One region of the Planctobacterium sp. R6 genome, then DNA from elsewhere that is predicted to be linked to it. Evidence: riboswitches for the same ligand, from Rfam matches in the RefSeq annotation. Region 1 holds a riboswitch; the other holds the start of a gene.

Region 1 (14,707 bases):
GTTGCCTGGGCGTGATGTTTTGCCAGTGGGGGTTGCGACTGCCCAGGGTTAACTGATTTAGTGGCGTATCCAGTGTCAGTTTTTCATCCTGAACCATACGCGCAAACAGGGTGGCGGTTAACGCTTTCGAGGTGCTGCCAATGCGAAACTGACTGTCCGGAGTAAGAGGGCGATTGTCAGCAATATCTGCCCAACCTGCGGTACCGGCCCAGACAACTTCACCATCAATCGCGACGGCAGCAGATATGCCCGGTGTATTGATTTTTTGGCGATGCGCCTTGAGTAACGTTAAGGCACTTTCGGCGGCCTGTTGATATTCCGCCTGGTGTACTTCGTTGCGGGAGGGAATGTCCTGGGGAATATCCACATAGCCCCAAAACGGCATCGGGACTTTTCCTCTGTGGGCATAAAACTGATAAACGGGTTCGCCTAAATATAACCCAGCTACTAACAGCAGGGCGACAACTGAGAATATTTTTTTGAGCATTGTGAATCCTGAATTGAATACATGGTTAATGTGATTCAGGGTATAAGGCAGAAAATGGGCAGTCTTATCAGAAATAAAAAATGCTGATCATTTTTTAAAATTGCGCACGAAATTCCGAGGGTGTCATTCCCTGTTGTTGTTTAAAGGACCGATTGAAGGACGCAACAGAGTTATAGCCGGTTTCCAGTGCAATGGTGAGGATCGGGTCTTTTTTACGGGCAGGGTCACGAAGTTTGGCGCACACTGCAGGAATGCGGTAACTGTTCACAAACTGAGAAAAGTTGTCAAACCCCATTTCCCTGTTAATTAAAGCGCGCAATTGGTGTTCCGGTAATTGTAAAGCTGAAGCCAGTTTGCCAACAGAAACATCGTGTTGAGTATAAAAACCGCCCTGCATAGTATCTACCAGACGCTGAATCTCCGGGGACAAAACTGTTGGCGATGTTTCTTCTGAGGGGGGACTATCAGCTGTCAAATTGATAACTGACTGGTGGTTATTATCTGTGGTGACATGGGTTTTATCGCTTTCCCGGCGGAATTGTCGCCACACTAAAACACTGATAAAGCAACAGGCCAGGATGGCGTTACCGAGACTAAAAATCACATTGTCCCGAAGATGGCTGTCGGTAAGTTCCAGCAGCGTTAATCCCAGCATATAAGCACTGATAGTGGCGATCATTAGGCGCCGGAACAGTCGGCGGCGCTCCACCAGATCATCCTGGTAACCGCGTATACAATCCAGCAAAATGGCGCAGAGTAGCAAAAAGCCCACAAGGTGATTGATATCGTGCAGCAGGTGATTACCGTCATAACCAAAAAAAAGAACCACTAGAGCCATGAGCCATGTCAGGGCAATGATCTGCAGCGCCAGCGGTAAGGCCTGCCATAAGGATTTACCGTAAACGCTAAACCAGTAGTAATTGAGTAAGGCGAAGGCGGTTAGATCGGTGATCAGCAACAATGGCGGGCGCAACCAACCATAATGGTGATTGCTCACCGGGGCCGTAAGTGCAAGGTAGGCAATCACACACAACATCACGCTGGTTTTGGCAATCCAGGCGGCACTGCGGATGGCGTGTCGCTGGGCAAAGATTAAACTTGTAAGTTGTCCGACCGCCAGGGCCCTGAGAATAATGTCAGCCAGTTGCCAGCCGGAAAATGTGATCACAATAGTCCTGGCGCCGTAAAAGTGATTAGTGAATTCATATTCAGCAGCGGGCTGAAAGGTGGAGAGCAAAGCCGCTGCTTTGCTCTCCATCGGGGATTAATCGAGAGTGCTTAACCAGACAACCAGGTCAACGATATCATCAGCGCTCATACCTCTGGCGAAGGTCGCCTGGTATTTGCCATTGACAATAAAGTTGGGCACACCGCTCACATGTCTGCGAAACTCCTGCACGGTATTGTTGTTTTTCTTGAATTGTCCGTTTACTGCAAAGCTCTTGTAAGCCTTGTTAAACTCCTCTTCTGATACACCGATTTGTGCAAAAATCTTTTGCAAATCTTCGGTGCCGGCTATCAGTTTACGGCTTTTGTGAATATGTTCGAAAATGGCCATTAAGGCTTCCTGCTCTTTACCCAGAGTGCGTCCTACCATCATGGCTTTAGTGGCTGCATCCTGTACATCGGGTCCGGCAGAAGGCATGAAGTTAACGTGTACTTTTTCAAATTTTACATCTTTGCTTTTTTTCGCCTTCATCTCTGCTACCAGAGGCTCAAAGTTGTAGCAGTGAGGGCACCAGAAGGAAAAGAACTCGGTGATGTTTTTATCTTCAGAGGCTTCTTCTGCAATCACTTTATAGTGAGTGCCCTCTTTCCATAACTCCTGTGCCTGAAGGTTAAATGCCATCAGACAGGTTACAAACATCAATCCTAAAAACTTTTTCATTAGTAATACACCTGATTATTTATTCTGTAAAAGAGTACCACAACGGATTCACCGGAGTGAACCCGTCAGGGACTCAGAGTGTAGATTATTTACTTTAGAAACTTAATGTTAGCTTAACTCCGGCATAACGACCGTAAGAATTGTAACCGGTTACTTCGGCATAATCGCGGTCAAACAGGTTGTTGATATAGGCGCCTAATGCCCAGTTGGCATTCAGATCCCAGTTTAAGTTTGCATGCCATACCAGGTAGCTGTTCAACGGGGTGTTACCGATATCAACGGCGTCTTTTTCCATATGGGCATATAATGACCAACGGGTGTCACCATTGTTAAAAGTGTGCTGATAGCCCGCATTCGCCACCTGTTCCGGTCTGCGTAAACGCTGATTACCGGCACTATCTTCGGTGTCCATATGCGTGTAGTTGAACCACAGTTTTCCGTTTTCAAACAAGCGGGTTTCCGCTTCTAATTCCAGACCCTCGGATTCGCTTGTGCCCTGGGTTTGCAAATATCCCTGGAAACTCACCGCATCAAACTGAATTTCGTCTTCAATTTCCTGATTAAACCAGGTCAGACTCCACCAGGTATGTTTGCTGATCTGATGGATGACACCCAGATCATAACCTTTGCTGGTTTCTTCGGTGAGTTGTAATCCGGCCGCATCTCCAAAGGCAAAAGGACCATCATTATAAGCTTGTTCATACAAACCCGGCGCTCTGAATCCGGTACCCCAGGTGGCTTTCAGGCGCAGAGACTGGGCGTTTTGCAAGGGGATAAGGTAATTCAGACCGCCTCGCCAGGAGGTAAAATTACCAAAGGTGTCATTGTCGTCGTAGCGCACACCCAGATTGATATTCAGGTTGTCTATTCGCTGGCTCATCCACTCTGCGAAATAGCCGCGGTTGTCGCGAGACTCCCCCGAAATATTATCCTGCTCTTCTTTGATATCCACACCGAATGACAAGGTGTCTGCACCAAATTCAAACCAGCCATGGTAATCCAGCCTGGTAATTTCTCCGTCGTTGCCAAAGCCAAATTCACCATTGTTGAAATAGTCTTTTTCTACTTCGGTAATCGCATAGCCCAGCTCGTGGTGGCCGTTCTGAGCCTGGTAGTTAACTGACAGTCGCACGCTGGTTTGTTCTGATTCGGTAATGCAGTTGTTGATCAGCGCAAAGGTGGTGTTGTCATAACAGCCATCATATTGAGTTTCACCTTCGGTGTTGCGCAGCACCAGTTGTACGCCTAAAGCATCGTTAAACTGGTGATTGGCACGCAAATGCAAGGTGGTGTTGTCATAGGGATCTTCTTCGCCGGAGGTGTCCGATACTTGCGCGTTGATACCGTCAGTGCTGAAATCTGTAGCTGACAGATAGACACCAGAGGTTTCGTTGGCCAGGGTTAATGTGGCGGCATACTGACGGGTACCATAGCCCGCTGCTTCTGCAGCAAAACTACCGGCAATATTCTGTTCCGTGTGTTTGGTGGTGATACTGACCACACCGCCCGCATCGGCACCGTAAACCAATCCCTGAGGCCCTTTTAAAATTTCGATGCGCGAAATATTGTTGAGCAACAGGTCATCCAACACCGGCGTTAACTGGGGTGCCGTGGGATCGGTGAGTTCTACGCCATCAACATACAGGCGAGTTCGGAAGCTTTCTTCGCCGCGGATACGCAGCGCCGTGGTTTTACCTGCGCCCCCTGAATTGGATACATTAACGCCAGACACCGTTCGCAGGGTATCTGCCACTGATAGCTGGTAACGCGCGCTGATGTCCTGCTCGTCTAATACGACAACACTGGCGCTGAGTTCATTGATATTTTGTGCCAGTCTTGCCGATACAACGCTGATTTGTTCTAAGCTGGTCTCTGAGGATGATTCTGCAAATGCTGTGTGGCTGCTGAGCAATGCTGCACAGCACAAACTAAGATGTGTTTTTTTCATTGTGTGTTCTCGTTTGGCATTCCGCCCGAATGCGTTAACTTAACCCTGTTAGCCTGGTGTGCTGGTGACATAACAGGAACCTGAGCAGGCCGGTATCCGGGCTTATAAACAGCCAAAAGCAGCATTCATCGCCTTCCCGTTTAACACAGTGGCGTGTGATGAAGACCGATAAGAAATGGGATCTCTTATCTGTTTACTAACCGTTGCGGGGGCAGCGTAGGGATCACACCTACTTCCCGTTTAACTTACATTGAGGAGGATATTTCGCCGTAAGCACCTGACGGCAGGCATTATACCTAAAATGGTCAAGATGTAATGTTTTTATGCAGTTGCGATATGGCTCAGGGAGGTTTTATGGGGTGAGCTTTAGTGCCGGCTCTTCCAGTGCAGCCACCTGCTCTTTCAGGCTCAGTATCTGTTGTTCCCAATATTTATCGCTACCGAACCAGGGAAAGGCTTGCGGGAACGCAGGGTCCTGCCAGCGCTTATCCAGCCAGGCCATATAATGCACCAATCGCATAGCGCGCAGTGGCTCAATCAGTTTCAGTTGGGCGGTATCGAATTCATAAAATTCCTCATAGGCCATCACCAGCGTATCTAACTGTAACAGCTGATTATTGCGATCGCCCGAGAGCATCATCCACAAATCCTGAATCGCCGGGCCGCTGCGACAATCATCCATATCCACAAACGTGGGACCATCCCGCCACAGGATGTTGCCCGGGTGACAGTCACCGTGCAAACGGATCGAAGCCATATCGCGGTAGTATTCCTGTACTTTCTGATACAACACATCCAGGATGGTAAAAAAGGCGGTTTTCAGAGATTCCGGCACCAGTGTACTTTCCGCTAACTGTTGTCTCGGTTCCAGCAAATGACTCTGCAGGGTTAACGCCGGGCGGTGTTGAAATTGGGTTCGCGCTGCAACCTGGTGGATTCGGCCGATAAAACGGCCCATCCATTCAAGTTGATCCAGGTTGTCTACTTCAAACTGACGACCACCCACAGACGGAAAGAGCGCGAAGCGGAAATCCTGATACTGCAACAGGCTTTGGTTGTCAAAGCGCAGGGGCGCACAAATGGGCACCTCGTGTTCTACCAGCTCCTGAGTAAAATCATGTTCTTCCTGAATTTGTAAATCGCTCCAGCGCTGCGGGCGATAAAACTTCACCACATAGCGACGGTTGTCTTCCGCGAGGAATTGGTAAACCCGGTTTTCGTAGCTGTTGAGCGGCAATAATCCCGACACCGGATATACGCCGGTGGTTTCCACTGCATTGAGAATCAGATCCGGTGTCAGACCAGAGAAATTGAATTGTGCCAAAAAGCTACCCTGTCATCTAAATGTGAGCTGCCATTGTAGAAGAAAACGGGGAACTGTCTATGATCTCAGCAGCTTTCCTCTCGATGTGACTGCCTCAGCGATATAAAAACTTACTGGGCTGGCTAACCTTAATGGATTGGTCTTCCACTGCCTGCACCTGTATGCGAATGTCTGTAACGCGCTCGTCTAATTCATAGGGATCAATCGCTACGCTGACCGGCAGGGTAAAAACTTCACTGCCCCTGACTCTGATCTCAGTGTCACCGATAAACTTGTGGCCAGGTAAGCCGGTCACCGAGACCTGATAGGTAAATGCCTGCTGAGATTTGTTGAGAATTTTCAGGGTATAGACGTTTTCAACCAGACCATCAAAGGTCTCGCGGTAAAGTGCGTTGCGGTCGCGGATAATGTCCACTTCGAGAGGTACCCGGGTGGCTACCTCTAAGGCCAGCAAACCCACCATGACACTTAGCACAACCACGTAGCCCACTAATTTGGGGCGCAATATTTTAGTAAATTTGCCCTGCAGGCGATGTTCGCTGGTAAAGCTGATCAGGTTTTTGGCATAACCCATTTTATCCATCACGCCGTTACAGGCGTCTACACAAGCCCCACAATTAATACATTCGTATTGCAGCCCATTGCGAATATCAATACCGGTAGGGCAAACCTGTACACACAGGTTGCAGTCAATGCAGTCACCCAGGCCTTTTTCCTGGATCTTTTGCTGGCTCATTTTGCGTCCTCTGGGGCCGCGCTTTTCACCGCGTTTGGCGTCGTAGGCCACGGTAAAGGTGTCGGCGTCGAACATGGCGGACTGAAAACGCGCATAAGGACAAATGTGGGTACACATAATTTCCCGCATCCAGCCGGCGTTACCATAGGTACAAAACGTAAAAAACAGCACCCAGAACGACACCCAGAAACCACTTTGCAAAGTAAAAAACTCGGCAAATAAGCGGTCAATTGGCACAAAGTAGCCCACAAAGGTCAGCGACGTGACTAACGCCACCAGAAACCAACACAAGTGTTTTAAGCTCTTGCGCCAAAACTTATCGAAATCCATGTTTCGCTGGTCCAGCTTGATACGCTTATTTCTGGGCCCTTCGATTTTGTGCTCAAACCAGATAAACATATAGGTCCAGGTGGTTTGTGGGCACATAAAACCGCACCAGACCCGCCCGGCAAAAGTGGTCACCACAAACAATGCAAAGGCCGAAATGATAAAAATCCATGCCAGTAAGGTCAGGTCCTGTGGCCACAGAGTCATGCCAAAGATATGAAAGCGTTGTGCTTCTAAGTCAAATAAAATGGCCTGGTGTCCGCCAAACTGCAGCCAGGGCAGGCCGGCAAATAGCAGGATAAAGAACCCCCCAAAAAAGCGCCGAAAAGTTTCCAGTGAACCTTTTACCTGACGAACGTAAACATGGCTGCGGGGCGTATAGTGATCCTGTTTGTCTGCATCCGGTTTGTGGATCTTGATGGGAGATATGTTTTTTACCGGGATTTGCTGATCCGGCGTTACCTTAACCGCGGCAGCAGAGGGGTTTGAAGTCCCGGTTTGTCCATCAACTGGCTTATCACTCATAGCATTTTGTAGGGTGTTGTTTTTTGTGTTCTTGCTGATTATATCAGCTTGGCAATTGTTCATGGCGGCTTCCATGGAATTATTTTGGGTTTAATTCGTTATATCTAATGTACGGGGTGTATTGGATTCTCCCGGTTTGATGTCCGTTGGCGCTTTTTTTTGCCGGTGGCAATAATTGAGAATTGATTATCAAAAATCATACTCATCAACGGTGGCGTCAGTTCCGATATAGAGTAAAATTTAAAATGAAGTCAGGCTTTGATTTAACGCAATGAAACGTGGATTTATCATATTTATCGAGATCGCATTTTTGTTTGCTGTGTTGCAAACATCCTTTGCGCAATATCTGCTGCAAGATGTGCAGGAAGAAGTTGCCAGCTGGTTTGTGTATGCGTCCGATTACACCGAGCGCGAGCAGTTATCTGAGTTGCGCTCCAATCTTCAGCCGCACGTAGCGAAACTCAGTGAGCCGCAACAAAAGTACCTTAACGAATTAACCACAAACAAAGCACGCATGATTAAGTTCAGTGACGATTATTGCAAAGGCGATGACAAAAACCCCTATGTGTATGGGGAGACGTTGCGTGTGGTGTGTGCAGAATTTGCCAGTAGCCGGGTGCTTTTTCCGGCCAAAAACAGCTAGGTTCACTCGGACTGTGCCGCGATTCATGCCCAGCAAACACAACAAAACTCATGCAATAACGCTTACCAGCTTCTAGATTTGACTGTTAGTCGGGTAACTGAGCACAAACTTTGCGCCGCCCAGGTGGCTGTCTTCCACCCAGACTTTACCATGGTGCCATTGCTGAATTCTTTTCACCGTAGCCAGTCCCAGTCCGGCGCCGCCTTTGTCCCTTGTGCGGCTTTTATCAGGCCGGTAAAAGGCATCAAAGATTTTTTCCCGCAGATCCGCGGGAATGCCAGGTCCGTCGTCTTCAACCATCAGCAGAATGTCTGAGGCACTTTGCATGGCGCTGACCTGTACCTGCTGTCGGGCGTATTTTACGGCGTTATTCAGCAGGTTTAGTACCGCGCGCTCCACAAAATGACCATCGGCGTTTAACAGCAGCGGCTGGCAGTGATTTTCTATCTGTAGTCGTTCTATGTGGTGGGGCGGCAGGGCGTTCAACAACGATTGCAGCATTTCATGGATAGGGATCTCGGCCACCGATAACTCGGGGGTGTGATGCTCAGACTGAGAAAATTCCAGCATTTCCTGAGTTAACCTGCCCAGTTCGTTGAGGTCTTCTTCCATTTCCCGCTTTTGTTGTGTATCCGGTTGTGACGCCATAGCAAATTTTAACCTGGCCAGCGGGGTTCTGAATTCGTGGGCCACTGCACTGGTGAGCTCCCGCTGATTGTTGAGCAAACTGCGCACTTGCTGACTCAAACTCGCCATGGCCTCTGATATGACATTCAGAGAGGAAGATGCACCCAGGTCCGTGTTTTCAATTGCGCCATCGGGCTGCACTGAACGGGCTGCTTTTTCCAGTTTTTTTATGTCGCGCCACAGAGGCCAGGTCCACAGAGCGACCAGCATCGCCAGCAGGGTAAAGAATATAATGCGATACCAGAGGATTTGGTTAGGCGACCGCTCAGTATGGGCAACTTTGATTTGTAAGTAGTGCAGCGGGTCCAGTTCGGTGTAGATAAAGGGGGTGTCTTCTACACCGTATGACAAAATATACCCTTGCTGTTCAAACAGCCGTTGCTGGCTGTCCGCTAAGGCCAGTTGTTGTTTGGGGATCTTGCTGGTCTGCAACGCAGAAGCCAGGTTCAACTGCCGGATATCATCTTCATTTTTGACGTAAATCAGCACCTGGGCCAGATTTTCAAGGTGCCGATTTTCGGGTTCGGTTTTAAATATCAGGTTATCAAGCAGCGATGACAGGCCCACCAGAGCAATCACAATAAACAGATAAAAGCTGATAAAGATCTTTAACACCAGATGCGCCGCTTTTTAAGACCTAATCCCAGGCATCTGACACAAAGAAAAAGCCTTTGCCCCAGATGGTTTTAATGCGAAACGGGGCTTTGGCATCATCTTTGAGCTTTTTGCGCAATCTGGAAATGCGCACATCGGCGGAGCGGTCTACACCGTCGTATTCCCGGCCAATGATTTCTTTGTACAAGGTATCCCTGTCAACCACGTTAGAGGCATTGCAGGCCAATAACCACAGCATGTCAAACTCATGGCTGGTGAGCTGGATAACTTCTTCGTTCAGGATGGTTTGCCGAGATTTTTTGTCAATGAGCAGCTTGCCAAATTGCAGCATATTGCTGTGCTGCGTAGTGACCGACTCTGTGGTTTGCCCTATGCGTCGCAGCAAGGCGTGAATGCGCGCCAGCAGGAGCCTTGGCTCTACCGGCTTAACTATGTAATCATCGGCGCCAATCTCCAGCCCAATGACCTGGTCAAAGTTGTCGCCCTTTGCGGTCATAAATAATATCGGGCCGCTGTAACTGCCGCGAATTTCGCGGCACAGTGTCAGTCCGTCCTTGCCCGGTAGCATAATGTCCAGAATAACCAGGTCGGGCTCAAAAATGGCAATTTGTTTGTGCAATTCATTGCCGTTTTCCAGCGCCAGCGTCTGTATACCATTATTGTTCAAAAACTCTTGAGTGAGTTTGCGTAACTTTTCGTCATCTTCAACCAGTATGGCTTTGTTCATATCAAAAAAAACTCCAGGGACTTCTGACTCGACGTCTGTTGTTGGGCACCAGGCTTTGGATCAGTAATTTTTTGTCAAATTGTCGGGTGCCATCTACTGTGATGTGTAAATCTGCATTGTCAGCTAAGGTGATCGGTAACTGTAACTCTGCGCTTTGACTGCGCAGGCATTGCAGCAGCTTTTTGTTTAAAAAAAAGCATATTTCCCGTTGTGAATTGGCGAGTCGGGCTGGCAGGGTGACCTTAATTTGAAGACGACAAAGCTCGCCCGGCTTGTCAGTAAAACAAGTCGAGGGTGCTATCTGCCACTCAGTTGATGAGGCCTGAACCGGCAAACTCATGACTCCCCACCAAATTAATACTGGCTTTAACAGCCAGTTCCTAGAACTTATAGGTAACCCCTGCAAATGTTGTTATTGTATATTTTTTATCTACCAGCGGACTATCGGTCATGGCGGAAGGTAAGTGGTTATAACTGGCATGCAATAACCACTGCCATTGCGCATTAATTTTCTTGTTGGCTGATACACCTATCTGCGGAAACCAGCCAGAGCCTGCCGAGTAGTGCAGTGAGACATCTTCAATATCTCGTTCGTTAATTCCGTAATAATAATCCAACAGATCTGCACTTTTCCATGTTAACCCAATTTTACCTATGATTTTCCAGTCGCCGGTTTGCCAGTAGCGACGGTATTGGGCGTTGAGCTGTGCGCCCTGATATACGCTGCTGATATCGTGAGCTGCGCTTAGGGTCCATTCACTAAATTCGGAATACCAGTGCAGACGAACACCGGCATCAACGGCCAGGTCTCTGTCAGCGACATCAGCAGGGGATAACTGGGTCACCAGAGAGGTTCTGTCGTTAATGGATTCCATGCCATTGTCCGGGGCTAAACCTGGCGTGGTGGTGCTGTCGACACTGTTGCTGATGTTCACGCCGTCCAGAATAAAGTTGCTGATATGACTGCGCTTAAAATCGCCATAGGCACTGTTTAGCGTGAGGTAGGTTTCCATGGCGAAATGGGGCTTTTGAATCCACTGGTAACCCACCTCGGTATTGTCCAGATACCAGTTCTCTCCGTACCAGGCAATATCGGGAATGATCACTAAGGGTGTGTTATCACTGAGGTACAAGGGGTTGGTGCGTACACCCAGACCAAGACCAACCGCCAGATGCCATTCTCCTTGTGCCATACAATAGGACGCGTTGCAGGACGTTTCGGTCTCGTTTTGTTGGGGATCACTTGCTGTAACGCACACTGAAAAGGCTAACAGCAGTAATGCAGTTAACATCTTTATTGGCGTATTTTTAGTTAGCAAGCCGTTTGGCATATATCTCATTCAACGTAAAATCAATCACTTCGGGTGTCAGTTTATCAAAGGTCTGACAAGGCCACATCAGGCGATTACAATTAAACACAATTCTTAAGATTTTTGAACGGATTTAGTTCAGCGACAGGCATAGTATAAGCAAACAGAAATTGACTTATTTTTAACCTCTGAACCACTAATTGGGGAGTTCGGTATGATGAGACATAGTTTGGCGTTGTGGGTTTCGTTATCTTTGCTAAGTGCTTGTGGCGGCAGTGATCCGGTGGCCACGCCAGAACCTGAACCCCCTGTCCCGACCGTGCCCGAGATTAACAGTGCTCAGGCAATCCCGGGAAAATTGGTGCAATCGAGTGCTGCTTCATTTGAACGCTACCTTAAAAATGGGATTTACAGCCGTTCTGCCGGCAACGGCGTAGACTCCACAGATAATCCTCCCTCTGTACCGACTCTGGAGTTTGGTGAAGGGTCCGGTGACAGAAGTTTTTCACAGACGAATACTGCGGAAGCGGGAGTCGATGAAGCGGATCGCATCGAATACAATGGGGATTTTCTGTTTATCGCCACTCAGCCTGTCTGGAACGGCACCCAAATGTCTTCACCTGGTGTCAGGGTAATGCAACGCAACGCAGATTTTAGTATGAGCCAGGTAAATGACATTGCCGTGGAATCGGACAATGCCAATATCAACGGCATGTATCTGTACCAGGACAATTTGTCAGTGGTATCCAGTGGCTATCCTTTTATGACGTTGATGGACATTGCCACTACCAGTTTGTTTGCGCCACACGGCGGCTGGCGCAACAGCGTCGAAGTTAACTTTTTTGATGTTAGCACCCCGGCAGAAGCCAGCGAAATAAATGAGATATCCGTGGATGGTTGGCTGGTGGCCAGTCGCAGAATAGGCCAATATGTTTATCTGGTTACCGCTTACAATCCCTATGTGGAGCTGCCGCACCCCTATCCGGAAGATGATGCCCAGCGCATTGCCAATTACCAATACCTGCAATCCGTGGCGATGACGGATCTCATGCCAGACATCAGAGTTAACGGAGTGGCCAGCGAAATGAACGCCCCTGAGGACTGCTACATTCCTGAGCAGGCCACAGAAGCAGATGGCTACGCTAACCTGATTACGGTAACCCGCATCAACGTTAATCAGAGTCAGGATGTGCAGTCTATCTGTATGAGTACCTATGCAGATATCAGCTATATGTCTACTGAAAGTCTGTATCTCGCGGCACACCTTGATGATGGTATGGCGCTGCATAAAATTGATGTGGCTGAGCAATTTAGTTATGCCGCATCCGGTGAAGTTTCCGGCTATTTATGGGGACGAGATGGTACACCGCAATTGCGTATGAGTGAGGCGGACGGTTACTTTCGCATTGTTACCAGTCAGTGGACTGACGAAGGGCCTGTGCATCAACTCAGTGTCTTGCAACAAGATGCAGATGCGTTGCAATTAGTGGCGCAATTACCCAATGATGAGCAACCGGAAGCCATAGGCAAACCCAACGAGGATATTTATGCAGTCAGGTTTATTCAGGACAGGGCTTATATTGTAACGTTTGAGCGTATCGACCCGCTCTATGTCATTGATTTATCGTCACCTACTGCACCTTTTGTGGCGGGTGCCCTGGAAGTCCCCGGATTTTCCTCTTACTTACACCCATTGGATAATGGCTATTTGCTGGGCGTAGGACAGGACGTTGAAGAAATGGATCTTCCCGGCACAGGTGAAACTCCCAGAACAATCCCGGTAACCACTGGTGTTAAAGTTAGTCTGTTTGATGTCAGTGATCCGGCGAATCCAACGGAGTTGTCCAGTGTGTCATTTGAGGATACCTACACCCCGGTGGAATATGATTACAAAGCACTATCTGTGCTGCAAACCGGCAGTCAGTATCAGTTTGCGATGCCACTGGAAGCCTGGCTGGAGACCGAAGTGGAGGGTGATACGGGGAGTGGAGACGAAGCAGAAACCACTACCATCTGGATGCCGCACAATAGCCTGCTCATGCTGGATGTAAATGCGAATAGTGGCGCCGGCGACATGCAGGTGGTTAATCGCATGACGGTGGAAAATGACCCCGAAGCCTATGTCTGGAGTGGCGAAGACCGCAGCGTGATCCACGGAGAAAACGTTTTCTACGTGCATGGTAACCAGGTATGGCACAGTCTCTGGGTTGATTCGGCTGAAGTGACAGGTCCCTATTAACCTTTTGCCAAAATGTGGTTATGATTGCACCGTTATGTTCTTGTAACATAACTATATAATAATGCTCGATTACCTAGGGTATAGACGACACACGGAAGTGATGTCTTTAGTGCGCCAGGCCGGTGTTGCTCAATTCATCGAAAAAAACGAATAGTTTCATTCATTTTAATCACTTTAAAACCCACAGCTTAGTCTCCAAACTACTATACTCAAGTGCGAAAGTTGGTTTCTCACGTTGAAACAGTATTTTGGAGAATACATGAAAGCATCTGACTTGTTTGTGAAAGCCCTTGAAGCCGAGGGCGTGGAATATATCTTTGGGATTCCAGGAGAAGAAAACCTGGATTTGCTGGAATCGCTGCGTGACTCATCAATCAAACTGATCCTGACCCGACACGAACAAGGGGCTGGCTTTATGGCGGCTACCTACGGTCGCTTAACCGGAAAAGTGGGTGTCTGTTTATCAACCCTGGGGCCGGGCGCCACTAACCTGGTGACTCCCGCCGCTTACGCTCAACTGGGTGCAATGCCGATGCTGGTGATCACCGGGCAAAAGCCGATAAAAACCAGCAAACAAGGGCGCTTTCAGGTGATAGACGTAGTGGACATGATGCGCCCCATTACCAAATATACCACTCAGGTGGTCAGTGGCGACCGTATTCCATCGGTAGTGCGCGAAGCTTTCCGTCTGGCTCACGAAGAACGTCCCGGAGCCGTGCATATTGAATTGCCGGAAGATATTGCTGCAGAAATCACCCTGCAACCCCTGATCAGTGCCAGTGTGGCCCGTCGGCCTATCGCTGAATACAAGGCCATCAATCGTGCCGTAGAGATGATTGAAGCGGCCAAATCTCCGGTGTTACTGATTGGTGCGGGAGCTAATCGTAAACTCACCAGTAAGATGCTCACCGAATTCGTGGACAAAACCGGTATTCCCTATATCACCACACAAATGGGTAAAGGTGTTTTGGATGAACATGGTCCTCTGTTTTTGGGTAACACCGCGTTATCTGACGGTGACTTTGTGCACAGAGCCATTAATGCCGCTGATCTGATCATTAATGTGGGCCACGATGTCGTGGAAAAACCACCGTTTTTTATGAAGCCGGGCGGCAGTAAGGTGATCCATGTCAACTTTGCCGGTGCGTCGGTAGATCCTGTGTACTTCCCGCAACTGGAAGTCACCGGCGATATAGCCAACAGCATCTGGCAGATCAAAGAACAGATCAACAAGCAGGACTCCTGGGATTT
Region 2 (14,707 bases), on a different contig from region 1:
GGCACTTTGAGGTATATCATCAAAAGCGACACCGTCCCATTGTCCGAAATCACATTCCTGCATTTCGTCCAATACCTGCAATGTCAGATTGCGTTGTTCACTGAGTTGTCTGGCAAAGTGCTGACAGCGCTGCAGCGGAGAGCAAACCACCTGAGTAAGCTGTGACAGGCGAGCGCACTGTGCCTCCATGTTTTGCCATCCCCGGGGGCTCAGCGGTACATCGGTTTTACCATACAGGGCTGACGGACCCGCTACTTCTCCGTGGCGTAAAAGATAAATCTGGTGCGCTATTTTTACCAAGAGTTCAGCCCTTAATTTGCATGGGTAAACCTGCCACCACCAGTGTGACCTTGTCAGCCGCTCCGGCTACCGCCTGATTGAGCCAGCCCTGCCAGTCGGCAAATTTTCGCGCAGATGCCGAAGCTGGCACGATACCCATACCCACTTCATTACTCACCAGAATGATATCTTGGCGGCTGGTTTTAAGTATCTGCACCAGGTCTGATTGCAGCGTGTCGATGTGACACTCAGGATTGAGGTACATCTCGTTGTTTAGCCATAAGGTTAAACAATCCACTAAGATGACGGCATCATCAACAGTATTCAGGTTTTCCAGGACGGCAGGCAAGTTGTCGGGATGTTCCAATACTTGCCAGTGAGCAGGGCGGTCAGCTTTGTGGCGTTCGATGCGCAAGGCCATTTCATCATCCGTAATGGTGGCGGTGGCCACATATATCACAGGTTTATCACATTGCATTGCCTGTTGCTGGGCAAAACGGGATTTGCCGGAGCGCGCGGCCCCCAAAACCAGATGAATCATGAATTACTTCCCACCATCGCCAGCAGAATTAAATAAATGCTGAGCTCCTGTACCTGTTGCGCCGCTCCTAACACATCGCCGGTAAAACCGCCGATGTGTTTTTGCATAATAAAGCGCAACAGATAGCGCACCAGCAGTACGCCGAGAGCCAAAATCAGAATCGTGCTGACCGGCAAAGCCAGTGCCGCTATTCCGCCAGTGGCGATGACAAACAGCAGGTGTTTGTGGGAAACGGGCCTTGCCAGGGGATCGCTTTTATTCTTTTTGACCGTGCCCAGACCCGAGACATAGGGTAAATCCTGAACATGAGTCAGCGCCATCGCCCGGGAAAGCGGGTAGGCCAGGACAATGGCCAGATACAACATTTCTGATTGTGCCAGCGATTGCAACAGCACAAACTTTAATGTCAGCGCCAGTATCAGACTGCAGCTACCATAAGTGCCAATGCGACTGTCTTTCATGATATCAATTTTACGTTCTGCTGTTAGGCCACCCCAGAAGCCGTCACAGGTATCGGCCAGGCCATCTTCGTGTAAAGCGCCGGTGAGTAGCACGCTGGCGACCATCATGAGGGCAATGGCCACCGTACTACCCCATATGGGCGTAGCCAGGTAAACCAGGGCAACCAGTAGTAGCGCCAGTAACCAGCCAATCAGGGCAAAATAACGGGTGCAGGTATGCATAAATTCCGGTTGGTATTGTACCGTCCGGCCCATCGGGATACGGGTAAAAAAGCCCAGCGCCAGTCGAAAATAATTGACTTCAGCGCGCCAGAATGAGGATTTTTCTGCTTGTTCAGACATTGACGTTGGCGCTCTCAAACGTGGCCATGTCATTAAAAAACGCGGCTGCGGTGCGCAATAACGGCACTGCCAGTGCAGCACCGGTACCTTCACCCAGGCGCAGGCCTAAATCCAGCAGGGGGTCTGCATGTAAGGCTGTTAACGCAAGTTGATGGCTGCGTTCTGTGCCCATGTGGGCAAACACCATGTACTGTCTGGCTCCCGGAGCAATTGCACAGGCGTAAAGTGCCGCGACGGTGACAATAAATCCGTCTACAACGATGAGCTTTCCCTGCTCGGCAGTGGCCAGCATGGCGCCAATGATTTGCACAATTTCGAATCCGCCCAGTGAGGCCAGCCACAGAAGGGGATTTTTAGTCTCAGCTTCTGGCATTTGTTCGGTTCGGCGCAGGGCTTTGTCCACAAGCGCTATTTTGGCGTCTAACTGTGCATCGTTGATACCCGTACCGCGTCCCACTACTTCCCGGGCCTTTTTACCGGTATAGGCACACAATAACGCGGCTGCTGAACTGGTGTTGCCAATGCCCATTTCACCGAAACAGACAACATTACTGTCGCTCAATATCGCTTGTTTGGCCAGTGTTGCTCCGGCTATCAAACCGCGCTCAGCAACCGCGGCGGACATGGCCGATTCAACACTGATGTCTGCGGTTCCTGCCCCCAGGCGTTGGGTAAAATAATTGTTTTGAGTTTGAGATAATGGTTCAAGCATTCCGGCATCTATGACATTCAGGGCGATGTCGTGCAATCGACAAAAACAATTAATGGCCGCTCCTCCGGCCAGGAAATTTAATACCATTTGCCGGGTCACTTCAGGCGGCGCAATACTGACAGGGTGCCTGGCGATACCGTGATCTGCAGCAAAAATTAACATGGTGGGTTGGTTAATTTGCAGCTCTGCGTGGGGTGTTTCAGTTAACTGCATACGGGCCAGTTGCAGGGCCAGCGTTTCCAGTTTTCCCAGTGAACCAGGGGGCTTGGCTTTATTATCTATCAACCCGTTAAAATGGTGATCCAGGTCATGGCTGATAGCGGGAATGGACCAGTTTGGCAGAGTGGACATGAAATCAGGTGCCTCGTTGACGAATCGCTAAAAAGAAAAACAGACTGCCTATGGCAGAGGTGATGATACCGATAGGAATCTCCTGACCGGTAAGGGCAACACGCGCAAGTATGTCTACAATGACCATAAAAGAGCCGCCCAGCAAGACACAGCCCAGGAGCAGAGTGCGACTGGTCACACCCAGCCAGTTGCGGACAATATGGGGGATCATCAGCCCCACAAAGCCAATTCCACCGCAATAAGACACAATACAGGCCGTTAACGCGGCGCAAATGGCCAGCAGGATCATACGTAAGCGTTGCGCGTTAACACCCAGGGAGCGGGCACTTTCGTCACCCAGCAACAGCGCATCTAACTGGCGTCCGCACAACAGCAGCAGCACCAGACTGACCGCAATGATTGGCAACATAACCCAGGCGTACCAGGCTTCCACTCTGGCTAAGCTACCCATCAACCAGAACACCACTTTATTGGCGGCAAATGGTTCCGCCAGAAACAGGATAAAATGCGAAACCGCTCCTAACATAAAAGACACGGCAACCCCCGCCAGCAACAGATGCTCAGTGCGCCTTCCCAGGGCGCTGGCCACCAGCACCTGCACCAGAGCAACAGCAAACAACGCCCCCAAAAATGCCGCGGCGGGTAGTGCCACAGAAAACGCGGCTTCAGAGGTCAGAATGTTAAAGGGGAGCTTTTGAGCTGTGGCATCGTTAAACAGCAGGGTGGCGATACTGGCACCCAGTCCGGCACCGGCAACAACGCCAAACAAATAAGGGTCGGTCAGACTGTTTCGGGTGACGTTTTGCAACGTAGCTCCGGCAATGGCCAGACCCACACCTACCAAAAATCCCACGGCCACTCTGGGGGCGCGTATTTGCCAGAAAATCAGCTCTTCGGTGGCGGTTTCACATTGCTGAAAAAGGCATTGGGTGATGCTGCTCGCAGACAGCTCTGCGGCACCAAAAAACAAAGAGGTAACTGACGTGAGTATGGCCAGCGCAATCAGTAGTGCCCATTTAATGTGCATGTTCAAAGGGACCACCTGCTTAAATCCAGTAAGGTTTTACCTTCAGGCGAAAAGGTGACTTTCGGGATACTGTGCTGCAGTTCTACCTGACAGGGCAGGTCAAATACCCGGGTCAGCAGTTCTGGTTGCAGTACCGAATTCGGCTCACCACTGGCTACCAACTTTCCATTGTCTAAAATCACTAACTGATGGCAATAATGGGCCGCGAGGTTGATGTCGTGCAAACTCATCACAACTGTGACATTCAGCTGTTGCGCCAGATCGCGTAACAGCTGCAGCGTCTGGTGCTGGTAATACACGTCAAGGTGATTTACCGGTTCGTCCAGGATTAACAAAGGCGCGCCCTGCACTAAAGCCCTGGCTATTAATGCCCGCTGCTGCTCACCACCGGAAAGTTTGCTGAACTCCTGATGTACTTTGTCGGTGAGTCCCACCGCCTGAATGGCCTGCTGAATACGCTGATCATCTGCTTTGGTGTGGCGCGATAACAACTGCTTATGCGGCAGTAAGCCCATCCTCACTACATGTTGCAGAGACAGTGAAAACACCATGTCATTGAGCTGATTAACTACCGCTACCTGCTGACTTAAGGCCTGAATTGAATAGTCGCAAATGGCTTGTTGTTGCCAGGTAACGGAGCCCTGATATTCCCGTTGCCCGGATAACACCTTAAGCAGACTGGTTTTGCCTGCACCGTTAGGCCCCAGAACGCCAAGTACCTGGCCGCGATTAAGCGCAAAACTGACGTTATCGAGAATGACTTTATCCGCGATATTCAGCGATACCTGGTTTACCAGTAAGTTATTATGGTCGGACAAAGATTCCACCTGCATGGCAGGCGAGAATAAACAGGCAAGTGGCATCCTGTGCCCGGTGGCCCAGAATTTTGGCTGACTTGCGTTCGCGTATTCCCGCACGAGTTAATGGCGCTGTGCAGAGGTTGGTATCTGACTTTAATGACCTGCCGTCATCTTTACAGTTGCGGGTACAGTTCTGGTATTTCACCAGATTCCCAGTTACGTTTTCGAAGCCCAAAGCCTGGAAAACACCTCAACACTTTTTCAGCATTGGAATATAGCAGAATCCCGCTGCTGTTGAACAGAAGCGGGGGAGAATAAAACCAGTTGGTTACAGGGTTTGCTAAAATAATATGGGTTTACACTGGTATTATTCAGAAAACGCGTTTATCTCGTCAGCACTCAATGCTCTGGAAAACAATAACATCTCATCAATGACCCCGACAAACGGCAGATCCTGATGTTTTTGCGCACCGGTGCGTGTTCCGCCAATGACACACGCGTTTTCACTGGCAAGGCTGGTGGGCACCCATGACGCTTCATGGCTGATTTCGGCTTTTGTCTTTTTCTCCGGACGATAGCACTCTTTTAGTCGGTGACAGGAGTCATATCTGGCTGGTGGATGTGAGCTTACAGTCAGAGAGTAATAGCTTGCTGGATCTGTCTCCTGAGGCGGCTTTGGTTACGGCTAAAGGTTTGTTGCGCCGTGCCGAGTGGCTGAATGACAATCTGATTTATTTCAGAGTCGAAGAATATGGCAAAAATCGTGGCTATTTGTACCGCAAAAATACGGATTCACTGGTGTCTCTGACAGCGCGCTGGGCCAGTATGGTGACAGACCATCAATCTCCCGAGTATTTATATCTGGTAGACGGCAAAGACAATCGCTTACATTACCTGGCTGTCAGTCAACTGGATCTTGCTGCGGAACAAACGGTGGTGATCCCAGACCATGCCCTTCAGGCAATGCAAGTCTACTTACCCCAGGGCTACCGCAATCTGAAAGTGCACAATGGCAACCTGTACTACCAGGTTTTGACGGATAACGACCATGCCAAAGGATTTGATTATCACATTGAAGTCATGTCGCTTTCTGGTGATGAAGGACCGAAAAGGCAGAGCTATGAAACCCGCTGCAGTTGTGGTTTTGATGTGGCGAATTCAGGATTTATCATTAGCGAGCTGAATGCCATGGAGGGGGATATCTACAGGACTGTCAGTAATTAGCAATTTAAATCGCAACGATGAAAATATAACGTTGGTGATTAGTCCCTGGTAAACCCGCAGACAGGCGTCTACGGGTTTTTTCGCTTACATGGAGTAGTCATCAGCGAGTTAAGACGAACAACTGTAGTGAGAGACACCGCCAACATTAAACAGGGCTACAGGTCTTAGCTGATAATATCTGGCTTCGGTCTCAGGGGATTGCTCGTCATAGGGGTTATTCAAGATTGCTTGTAATTCTTCAAGCAGTTCATAGTTACCCAGCTCAGCCTGCTGATAGGCGGGTACCACCAACCATTCACGCCAGGTGTATTTGGGGTTTACTTTTTTCATTTTCTCAGCAATTGTCTGTGAATCGCCTGTTTCAGCTATTTTGAGCTGCCAGCTTTCCAGCCACTGTTGCCATTGTGTTTGAAGCTTTTCTGACAATGGCGTGTAAAACGCCTTACTGAGTGCTGCTGCGTCAGTGGGCAGTGCCGACAGTTCACGGAACAGCATGGTGTAATCCACGTATGAGTGGGCCATTAGTTGCAGTAATTGCATGGTGAGATCGGCATGATAGTGTTCCAGTCCAAGCTTAGCGGCCCACATAGCTTGCATTTTGCTTTCCATTACGTCAGAAAAACCGCTTTGAATCTCGTCCAAAGCCTGTAATTTATCTGGTGTCTGCGCCAGTAACGGCATAACAGCCCGGCAAAACATGGCAAAGTTCTTCTCTGCTGCAGCGGGTTGATTGAGAAAGGAAAAATGCCTGCCTCCTCCGGTCCAGGGCTGATACGCCGGATCAAACAACTCGCAGAAGCCAAAGGGTCCATAATCCAGGGTAAAACCACCACCGGCACAGTTATCACTGTTAAAGTTACCCTGGCAGTATCCCACCCGAATCCAGTTAGCCACCAGAGTGGTTAATCGTCCCCGAAATGCCACAGCCAGTTGCAGAATTTGTTCAGATAGTGGCTGGCTTGTATCTATTTCTTCCTGATATTCCCGGGCGATTAAATGTTGCACGATTTGCTCCAGCTCCTGCATTGCGTCAGGATGCTGTTGGCTGCGGGCTCTTCGGCCAAACAGTTCCAGTTGACCGACTCGCAAAAAGGATGGTGCAACGCGGGTGGAAATGGCCACCGGATTATCTACCAGAATTTCCGGGTCTTGTGAATCAGAGCCTTCCAGATACCAGGGGCGCTCTACCGTTTCAGCATAGGAAACAAACAGGCTCAACGAACGTGAGGTGGCAATGCCCAGCGCGTGCATGTGTTCCTGGGCGAGAAACTCTCTGACACTGGAGCGCAAAACCGCGCGGCCATCTGCGCCGCGACAATAGGGCGTGCGTCCGGCACCTTTTAGCTGCATCTCCATACGCTGGCCATTAAAAACGCCTTCCAGCACTGAAATTGCCCGACCATCACCATAGCCATTGCCGGTTTGAAAAGGACATTGTTGAATGTATTCAGTGCCGTAAATTGACAGCGCATAACCCGTGGCCCAGCCAACCCGGCGCATTGTCGCAGGAAGTTGCGACATATCGCCAGAGAACAGTTGCCGAAAACCATCTGTGTGTGCCAGTTCATCGGTAAAGCCGAGTTCTTCAAACAGTTTTTTACTGTGAGCGATATATCTGGGGGCTTTTATCGGCGTGGGCTTCACGGTGACATAGTGGCCTGAAAAGACCTGTCTCGGACGATAATCTTCGCCGGATGCCACGGTTGCCGGGTCCGGTGTCAGGTTATCCAGAAAAGAGTAATCTGCCAATTCGGCAAGATCGTCTAATGTCTTTACCGGGGCACGACTTTTATTGGATGGTAAGCTGCTCATAAACTGTCAATAACAGGGTTTAATACCTGATAGATTAACATTCCTGCACAATTGAAAACAGGTAAAGCGGCTCTGGGGAAATGATTAAACAGTGAAAAGGCGAAGTTTGTTCGCTTCGCCTTTTCGTTGTGGTCAACTGATACCTTCTGTCAAGGTCAGGATTTTTGTCTGCGACGCAATAATAGTGCTGGCAGCGACAGCATTATCAATAGCAGGGGGTTAAGAGCACCACCTGAAGAACCACCGTCGGAAGGGTTGTCAGAACCGCCACCATTACCGCTGTTGATCAGGGTATTTGGCGTGGGATTCAGGTCCGGGTTAGTGACAGTAGCCGAGTCTGTGACTACGATATCAGTGATCAGTACAAAATTCTCTTCATCCGGGTCTACGCCATTGGCGGCGTCATCTTCACTGTAATTATTCAGCGGGATCGATGTAGCCGCACCGCCCAAATTAAAACGGGGCAACTCGCTGATTTGATCAACAATATTCATGCCGTCGCCAATAACCTGGCCAAAAACGGTAAAACCGCCATTTTGTACATCCAGATTTTGGCTGTTGTCGGCGAGATTGATATACCACTGTGAGGTGGCGCTATTTGGATCTCCAGCCAGTTTTGCCATAGCAATAGTGCCACGCACATTCGACAGCTCAGGCTCATTCACTACCGGTACGCCGGTTGCGACATTATCCAGCGGTAATTCGTTGTTGTACTGAAAGCCTCCAGCCTGAATAACGAAGTCAGTTTCAAGACGGTGAACCACATTGTTGGCATAGGCACCGGAATTGACATATTCAAGGAAGTTTTCAACAGTTTCAGGTGTGTCCTCATCGAACAGGTTCACGCTGATGGTGCCCATATTGGTGCGAATTTCCACGACGGTTGCCGCAGCCTGACAACTTAGCAGGGCGACTGAAATAAAAGCGAGTATTGTTTTTAGCACGATTAGATTCTTATTCTGAGTGGTTAAAAAATTGGGGCTAATGGTAAGGAAACTACAAAGGTGTCAAAACTGTTTTCGTGTATCAATTTGTAACTTTTGAATTAGCATTCCCTTGATTGATAGTATAAGCCGTTTAAGGGCGCCGTTATACCGGGTGAGTGCATGAATGCTCATTTTGCGACCATGATGTCGGGAAACTTAGTGTCGTCATTTTATAACACAGCAAGACTACCTCGCTTTTGGTTTTGCTCAGAGTTTATTCGAAGTACTGAACCTCACTACCTTTATGTGCAGTCGGACACTCCGACAATAAGGTCAATATGATATCTGTTATTGCGCTCTAATTTGATTGGCAACGCAATCACAGAGCCATTGCGCAGATTGAGAATCCAGTATTCAAAAAGTTGGCGGGAACTGACCCACATTAAGTGGTTGTCTGCTATACTGCGCGCCAGCCAGCCTAACGGCTATTCTGACAACCTTAATTTTTGAGTACCCCCCTTTGATAAGTGCCGCCAATATCACCATGCAGTTTGGCTCTAAACCGCTGTTTGAAAACATCTCCGCTAAATTTTCCAATGGCAATCGCTATGGCCTTATTGGGGCCAATGGCTGTGGAAAGTCTACGTTCATGCGTATTCTTAGCGGTAAGCAAGCTCCTACTGCCGGAAATGTTTCTTTAGCACCGGGCACCAAGCTCGGGGTACTGAATCAGGACCAGTTTGCGTACGAAGAGATATCGGTGGTGGATACTGTGATCATGGGCGATACCGCGCTTTGGCAAGTGAAGCAAGAGCGCGATGCCATTTATGCCAAATCGGATATGACCGAAGAAGAGGGCATGCGAGTTGCGGATCTGGAAGTGCAATTTGCTGAGATGGATGGTTATACCGCCGAGGCGCGAGCCGGTGACATCTTGGCTGCAGCAGGCATTGAGGAAAGCTATCATTTTGGTTTGATGAAAGAGGTGGCTCCGGGACGTAAAGTGAGGGTGCTATTAGCGCAAGCCCTATTTGCTGAACCCGACGTGTTATTGTTGGACGAGCCTACCAACAACCTGGATATTTATACCATCCATTGGTTGGCGGAAGAGTTGAACAAGCGCAAATCCACCATGCTGATCATCTCGCACGATCGCCATTTTCTTAACTCGGTTTGTACCCATATGGCGGATATCGACTACCAGGATTTGCGCATCTTCCCTGGCAATTATGATGATTTTGTCGCTGCCGCCGCCTTAATTCAGGAGCAACTTCAGCACGAAAATGCCAAAAAATCTGCTGAAATCGAGGATTTACAAGCCTTCGTGGCCAGATTTTCCGCCAATGCTTCCAAAGCCAAGCAGGCCACTTCACGGGCCAAACGCCTGGAAAAAATTGAACTGGCGGAGATAAAAGCCTCCAGTCGACGTCGTCCTTATATTCAGTTTAAGCAACATAAAAAACTGCATCGCCTGGCCATTACACTGGATGGCATTGGCCATGGTTATCCGGATTTACCGCTGTTTAATGACGGAAACTTATTACTTGAAGCAGGCTCTCGTTTGGCGGTCATCGGTGAAAACGGTGCCGGTAAAACCACCTTATTAAAATGTCTCATCAATGAATTAACGGTTAATGAAGGGCGAATTAAGTGGGCCGAAAATGCCGCCATTGGCTATGTTGCACAGGACAGCAGCCGTGATTTTGATGGGGACTGGACTCTGTATGAGTGGATGTCTTTATGGCGCGGCGAAAAGCACGACGACATTCAGGTGAAAGCCATGCTGGGACGCTTGTTATTTAGCGCCGATGATTTTAATAAGAAAGTTAAGGTGTGCTCAGGTGGCGAGAAAAACCGTCTGCTCTTCGGTAAATTGATGCTGCAAGATATTAATGTTCTGGTGCTTGATGAACCCACTAACCACCTGGATATGGAATCAATCGAAGCCTTGAATGACGCCTTATTGCGCTTTGATGGCACCATTATTTTTGTCAGTCACGACCATGAGTTTATCTCTTCACTGGCAACCCAGGTAATAGAAATCAAAAATCAAAAACTGAACTACTTCGATGGTACTTATGATGAGTTTCAGGCCAGTAATGCCAGTCAGTAATATCAGTCGGAAATGGTATCGCGATAAATGACATTAGCCATTTGGGATTAACCACTGCCTGGATGATGAAATTTCGATATACTTTGTCAAAATTACCACCTGCCTTTAAGGCACCTTAGCCGTGACATAGACTTGTTAATATGACGACTGAAGCACCTAAGCGACTAAATAAATTTTTGAGCGATACCGGCGTTTGCTCGCGTCGGGAAGCCGATAAACTGATTGAACAAAAGCGTGTCACTATCAACGGTAAGTTGCCGGAACTGGGGACCAAAGTTCAGTCAGGTGATACGGTTAAATTGGACGGCAAAACGGTCGGTAGCGTTGCCAAAGACAAGTCTGACCGCATTTATATTGCCTATCATAAACCGATAGGGATCACCTGTACTACGGAGCGGCATGTCAAAGGCAACATCATCGATGCGATAGGCCACAAAGAGCGTATTTTTCCCATTGGCCGACTGGATAAGCCCTCTGAAGGGTTGATTCTGCTGACGAGTGATGGCGACATCGTTAACAAAGTCCTGCGTGCAGAAAATGCCCACGATAAAGAATATATCGTGACGGTTAATCAGCCGATTAGTGAGCGTTTCTTAACGAAAATGGCAAAGGGAGTACCGATTCTGGGCACGGTGACCAAACCCTGTAAGGTCAGTGCGAGAGGCAAATTCCAGTTCAGTATTATTCTGACACAAGGGCTGAACCGACAAATCCGTCGCATGTGCGAATTTTTGGGCTATGAAGTAACCAAACTAAAGCGCACTCGTATTATGCACCTGCAACTGGGCAAACTACCGCCGGGTAAGTGGCGCAACCTGACAAATCAGGAACTACAGCAATTAAAAGACGCGGTAAAACACTCCAGGAAAACCGCTTAGCACCCTATTGTCGGTGCAAGATATGCGACAGAACACGCGCGGCTAATTTAGTTTTTTACACCGACAACTGATAGGCGCAGATGCCTACCGAATTGGCCAGGTTTAGTGAGTCAATGCGACCACTGCCGGCAATGGTAAAAGCGTCGGCGTTCAGTGAATTCAGATCCTGCAGAGGCACACCTCGGGCTTCGTTGCCAAACAAATAGCAGTCGTAGTGGCTAAATTCAGGCTGGTTAATTTTCGTTCCCTGTAAATCCAGAAAGGCAAATTTTTGGAATCGTTGTGACAGCGCTTCAAGTGGGACATCGGTTTCCAGCGGCAGATGAAAGATAGCACCCATGCTGGCACGCACTACTTTTGAGTTAAAAGGGTCAACGCTATTTGGGCTGAGCAATAAACGAAAGCCACCAAACCAGACCAGATTACGGATAATGGTGCCGAGATTGCCGGGGTCCTGAACTTCGTAAAGATAAATACAGCGCTCGTTTGGTGTTACTGCGTTCGGTTTTTTATCTGGCGTGGGCAAAGGTACACAGGCCACGACACCCTGGGGTGTTTTGGTATCGCTGAGTTTGGCCATGTGTTTATCGCTGACCACTTCCAGTTGAAAATCAGCCGACAGAGTTTGTGCCCAATCAAGTCTGGATTGAGTGGCATATAACGTGATGCGCCGTTCATCTGCGACATCTTTGCAGGCTTTTTGCAGTTCCATGATGAGATGCTCACCCTCCACCAAATAATGACCAAACTCCGCACGGTATTTTTTTTGATGCAGTTTTTTAACATCGTCTAGTTTCATTTTTATGGGCCTGCTGTCGAGGGAAGCGTTTTGCAATTCAGGCCGGTGAGTTTACAATATTCGCCTTTTTTGCGATACCGGAGCAGGCAAACTTAATGGCGCGATCAAAAACCAGTAAAAAGTGGTTGGATGAACATGTTAACGATCCCTATGTGAAAAAAGCGCAAATGGATGGCTATCGCTCTCGCGCCAGTTATAAGTTGATTGAAATCAATGAAAAAGACGATCTGTACCGACCAGGCAGTGTGGTGGTGGATCTTGGTTCCGCGCCTGGTGGTTGGTCACAGATAGTAGCGCCTGTGGTGGGTGAGCGCGGGCGCGTGATCGCATCCGATATTCTGCACATGGATTCGATTATTGGCGTCGATTTTATTCAGGGGGATTTTACCGAAGAATCCGTTTACGACGCTATTTTACAGGCACTGGGTGGCGCCCAGGCCGATACGGTAATCTCTGATATGGCACCCAACTTAAGCGGTGTTAAAAACACCGATCAATATGCTGCGATGTACCTGGTGGAACTGGCTCTGGATATGGCACGCAACGTGTTAAAACCCGGTGGCAGTTTTTGTGCAAAAGTGTTTCAGGGAGTGGGCTACGAAGAATACGCAAAAGATTTGCGTAGCTCCTTTGACAAGGTCATCGTGCGTAAACCCGCAGCCTCTCGCCCCCGTTCCCGGGAAGTTTATCTGGTAGGTAAGGGCTTTAAAGGCTAATAGCCGGTAACTGATACCGGCCACGACTTTTAAGCGCGCCCTTTTTTCATGCGTTGACTTTGAGCAGCTCGCTTTTCGGTGCGCTTTTCTTTGCGATCGCGTTTATCAGGTGTCAATGAACCTTCTTTGAATCGTTGTTTACGCCTTGCTTTGTCTGCGGCCTTTTTCTCAGCGGCAGTGACCATTTCGGCTTTTTCTCTGGTCAGCATCTCGGGGGTTTCAAGGCTGATCCTGCCCAGCTTTCCGGCTTGCAGTTCAGTTATCAATACCTCACAGATTTTATGCAGGTTAACCCGGCCACCCGTCATGATTGCCCCCCGCTGCCTGGCCGCTGCTTCCAGAAACGCTAATTCGGTATCTGGCAGCTCTTCAAGTTTATAGTGTGCTTTCATCAATTCCGGGTAGGCCTTAATCAGATAATCGGCGGCAAAAAAACCAACATCATCAAATTCCATCGCGGTATTTTTGACAGCACCAGATGCCGCCAGGCGATAGATAGAGTTGGGATTTTCCTGCTTTGGCCAAAGCACACCGGGAGTGTCATACAGCACGATGCCATCACCAAGATTAATGCGCTGTTGGCTTTTGGTGACCGCAGGTTCGTTACCCGTCCTGGCAATGATGCGATCCGCAAGAATATTGATCAGGGTGGATTTGCCGACATTGGGAATGCCGGTGATCATGGCATTAATGTGTTTTACTGAGGAGTCTTTTTGCGGAAATTGCTTGCGAATCAACCCCAGTATTTGCTTGCTGCCTGCAGGTTTGTCATTGGACGTAGTAATAGTCATGACCCCGCGCTGGCGTTCTAAATCTTCCTGCCAGCGGCGGGTTATGTCTGGATCTGCGAGATCAAACTTGTTGAGAATTTTAATACAGGGCTTTTCGCCCCGAATTTTAGCAATTTCAGGGTTTTCACTGGAGTAGGGAATGCGCGCATCCAACACTTCAATCAGGATATCTACCTGACTTAACGACTCTTTTATTTCTTTCAGGGCTTTGTGCATATGCCCCGGAAACCACTGTAACGCCACGTCGACTTCTCTTTAAATCACTCTTGCGGGTATTCTACTGTATTGCTGCTGTATAAGCACCCGTGCAACAGTAGCTGTCCGTCAGGAATGGGTAACAGAGTGGTTATTGCAATAGCAGTGATTAGGCTACTCCATGGTGGAATAGCTGTTGCAGGTGACTGATTAAGCTGTTAATTTTTTCAAACTCAGCCTTAACAGAGCCACTTAATACAATGCTTACATCACTTTTTGGTAGTCATCGCCCGACCATTTTTCGCCCGTTGGCGTTGTATTGTCAGTTAATCCCGGGGCTGATTCTGACATTCGCAATGACCGTTGCTCATGCAGAAGATACATCTTTGCAGGCCTGGCAATCAGCGCCGGATTTGCCGTACCGCGTTCAGGAGATTTATCCGACGGTTTATAACGACCATATCGTTGTTGCGGGCGGTTTGTCGCCTGATGTGAATGAAAACCGGATTGGGGTATCCGATCGCGTGGTGGCCTATAGCCTTAAAAAGCAGATCTGGATAGAAGCGCCCAGGTTGCCTGAACCGCGCCATCATCCGATGCTGGTAGCGGTGAAAGATCGCTTATTTTCATTTGGCGGATTTACTCTTGATGTGAAGGGCATGTGGCATAACAGTGTGGATGTATATGAGCTGGTGGCTAATCCGGACGCGTCAGAAAAACCCAAACTGCAATACGGCCAG

The links. A riboswitch is a leader RNA that binds a small molecule or an ion and turns the genes downstream of it on or off. The one in region 1 is predicted to bind cobalamin.
Positions count from the first base shown of each region.
Region 2: another riboswitch for cobalamin. It lies ahead of AC0J20_RS11000 (ABC transporter ATP-binding protein); the one in region 1 lies ahead of AC0J20_RS10080 (TonB-dependent receptor plug domain-containing protein).

Region 1 is NZ_JBVTQY010000012.1:79,144-93,850, forward strand. It holds gene AC0J20_RS10065 (serine hydrolase domain-containing protein) at 1-487, opposite strand, end outside; gene AC0J20_RS10070 (helix-turn-helix domain-containing protein) at 582-1,745, opposite strand; gene AC0J20_RS10075 (thiol:disulfide interchange protein DsbA/DsbL) at 1,752-2,375, opposite strand; gene AC0J20_RS10080 (TonB-dependent receptor plug domain-containing protein) at 2,470-4,323, opposite strand; cobalamin riboswitch at 4,396-4,619, opposite strand; gene AC0J20_RS10085 (serine/threonine protein kinase) at 4,676-5,647, opposite strand; gene ccoG (cytochrome c oxidase accessory protein CcoG) at 5,742-7,235, opposite strand; gene AC0J20_RS10095 (hypothetical protein) at 7,507-7,878, shown strand; gene AC0J20_RS10100 (ATP-binding protein) at 7,951-9,180, opposite strand; gene AC0J20_RS10105 (response regulator) at 9,203-9,907, opposite strand; gene AC0J20_RS10110 (DUF3019 domain-containing protein) at 9,909-10,247, opposite strand; gene AC0J20_RS10115 (MipA/OmpV family protein) at 10,288-11,238, opposite strand; gene AC0J20_RS10120 (beta-propeller domain-containing protein) at 11,432-13,456, shown strand; gene AC0J20_RS10125 (acetolactate synthase large subunit) at 13,716-14,707, shown strand, end outside.
Region 2 is NZ_JBVTQY010000014.1:13,193-27,899, reverse strand. It holds gene AC0J20_RS11025 (histidine phosphatase family protein) at 1-300, opposite strand, end outside; gene cobU (bifunctional adenosylcobinamide kinase/adenosylcobinamide-phosphate guanylyltransferase) at 305-820, opposite strand; gene AC0J20_RS11015 (adenosylcobinamide-GDP ribazoletransferase) at 817-1,623, opposite strand; gene cobT (nicotinate-nucleotide--dimethylbenzimidazole phosphoribosyltransferase) at 1,616-2,686, opposite strand; gene AC0J20_RS11005 (FecCD family ABC transporter permease) at 2,691-3,713, opposite strand; gene AC0J20_RS11000 (ABC transporter ATP-binding protein) at 3,716-4,531, opposite strand; cobalamin riboswitch at 4,635-4,781, opposite strand; gene AC0J20_RS10995 (hypothetical protein) at 4,881-5,039, opposite strand; gene AC0J20_RS10990 (hypothetical protein) at 5,069-5,737, shown strand; gene AC0J20_RS10985 (protein adenylyltransferase SelO) at 5,846-7,549, opposite strand; gene AC0J20_RS10980 (peptidylprolyl isomerase) at 7,705-8,493, opposite strand; gene AC0J20_RS10975 (ABC-F family ATPase) at 8,996-10,588, shown strand; gene rluF (23S rRNA pseudouridine(2604) synthase RluF) at 10,729-11,466, shown strand; gene AC0J20_RS10965 (TrmH family RNA methyltransferase) at 11,522-12,265, opposite strand; gene rlmE (23S rRNA (uridine(2552)-2'-O)-methyltransferase RlmE) at 12,361-12,981, shown strand; gene ylqF (ribosome biogenesis GTPase YlqF) at 13,011-14,015, opposite strand; gene AC0J20_RS10950 (Kelch repeat-containing protein) at 14,228-14,707, shown strand, end outside.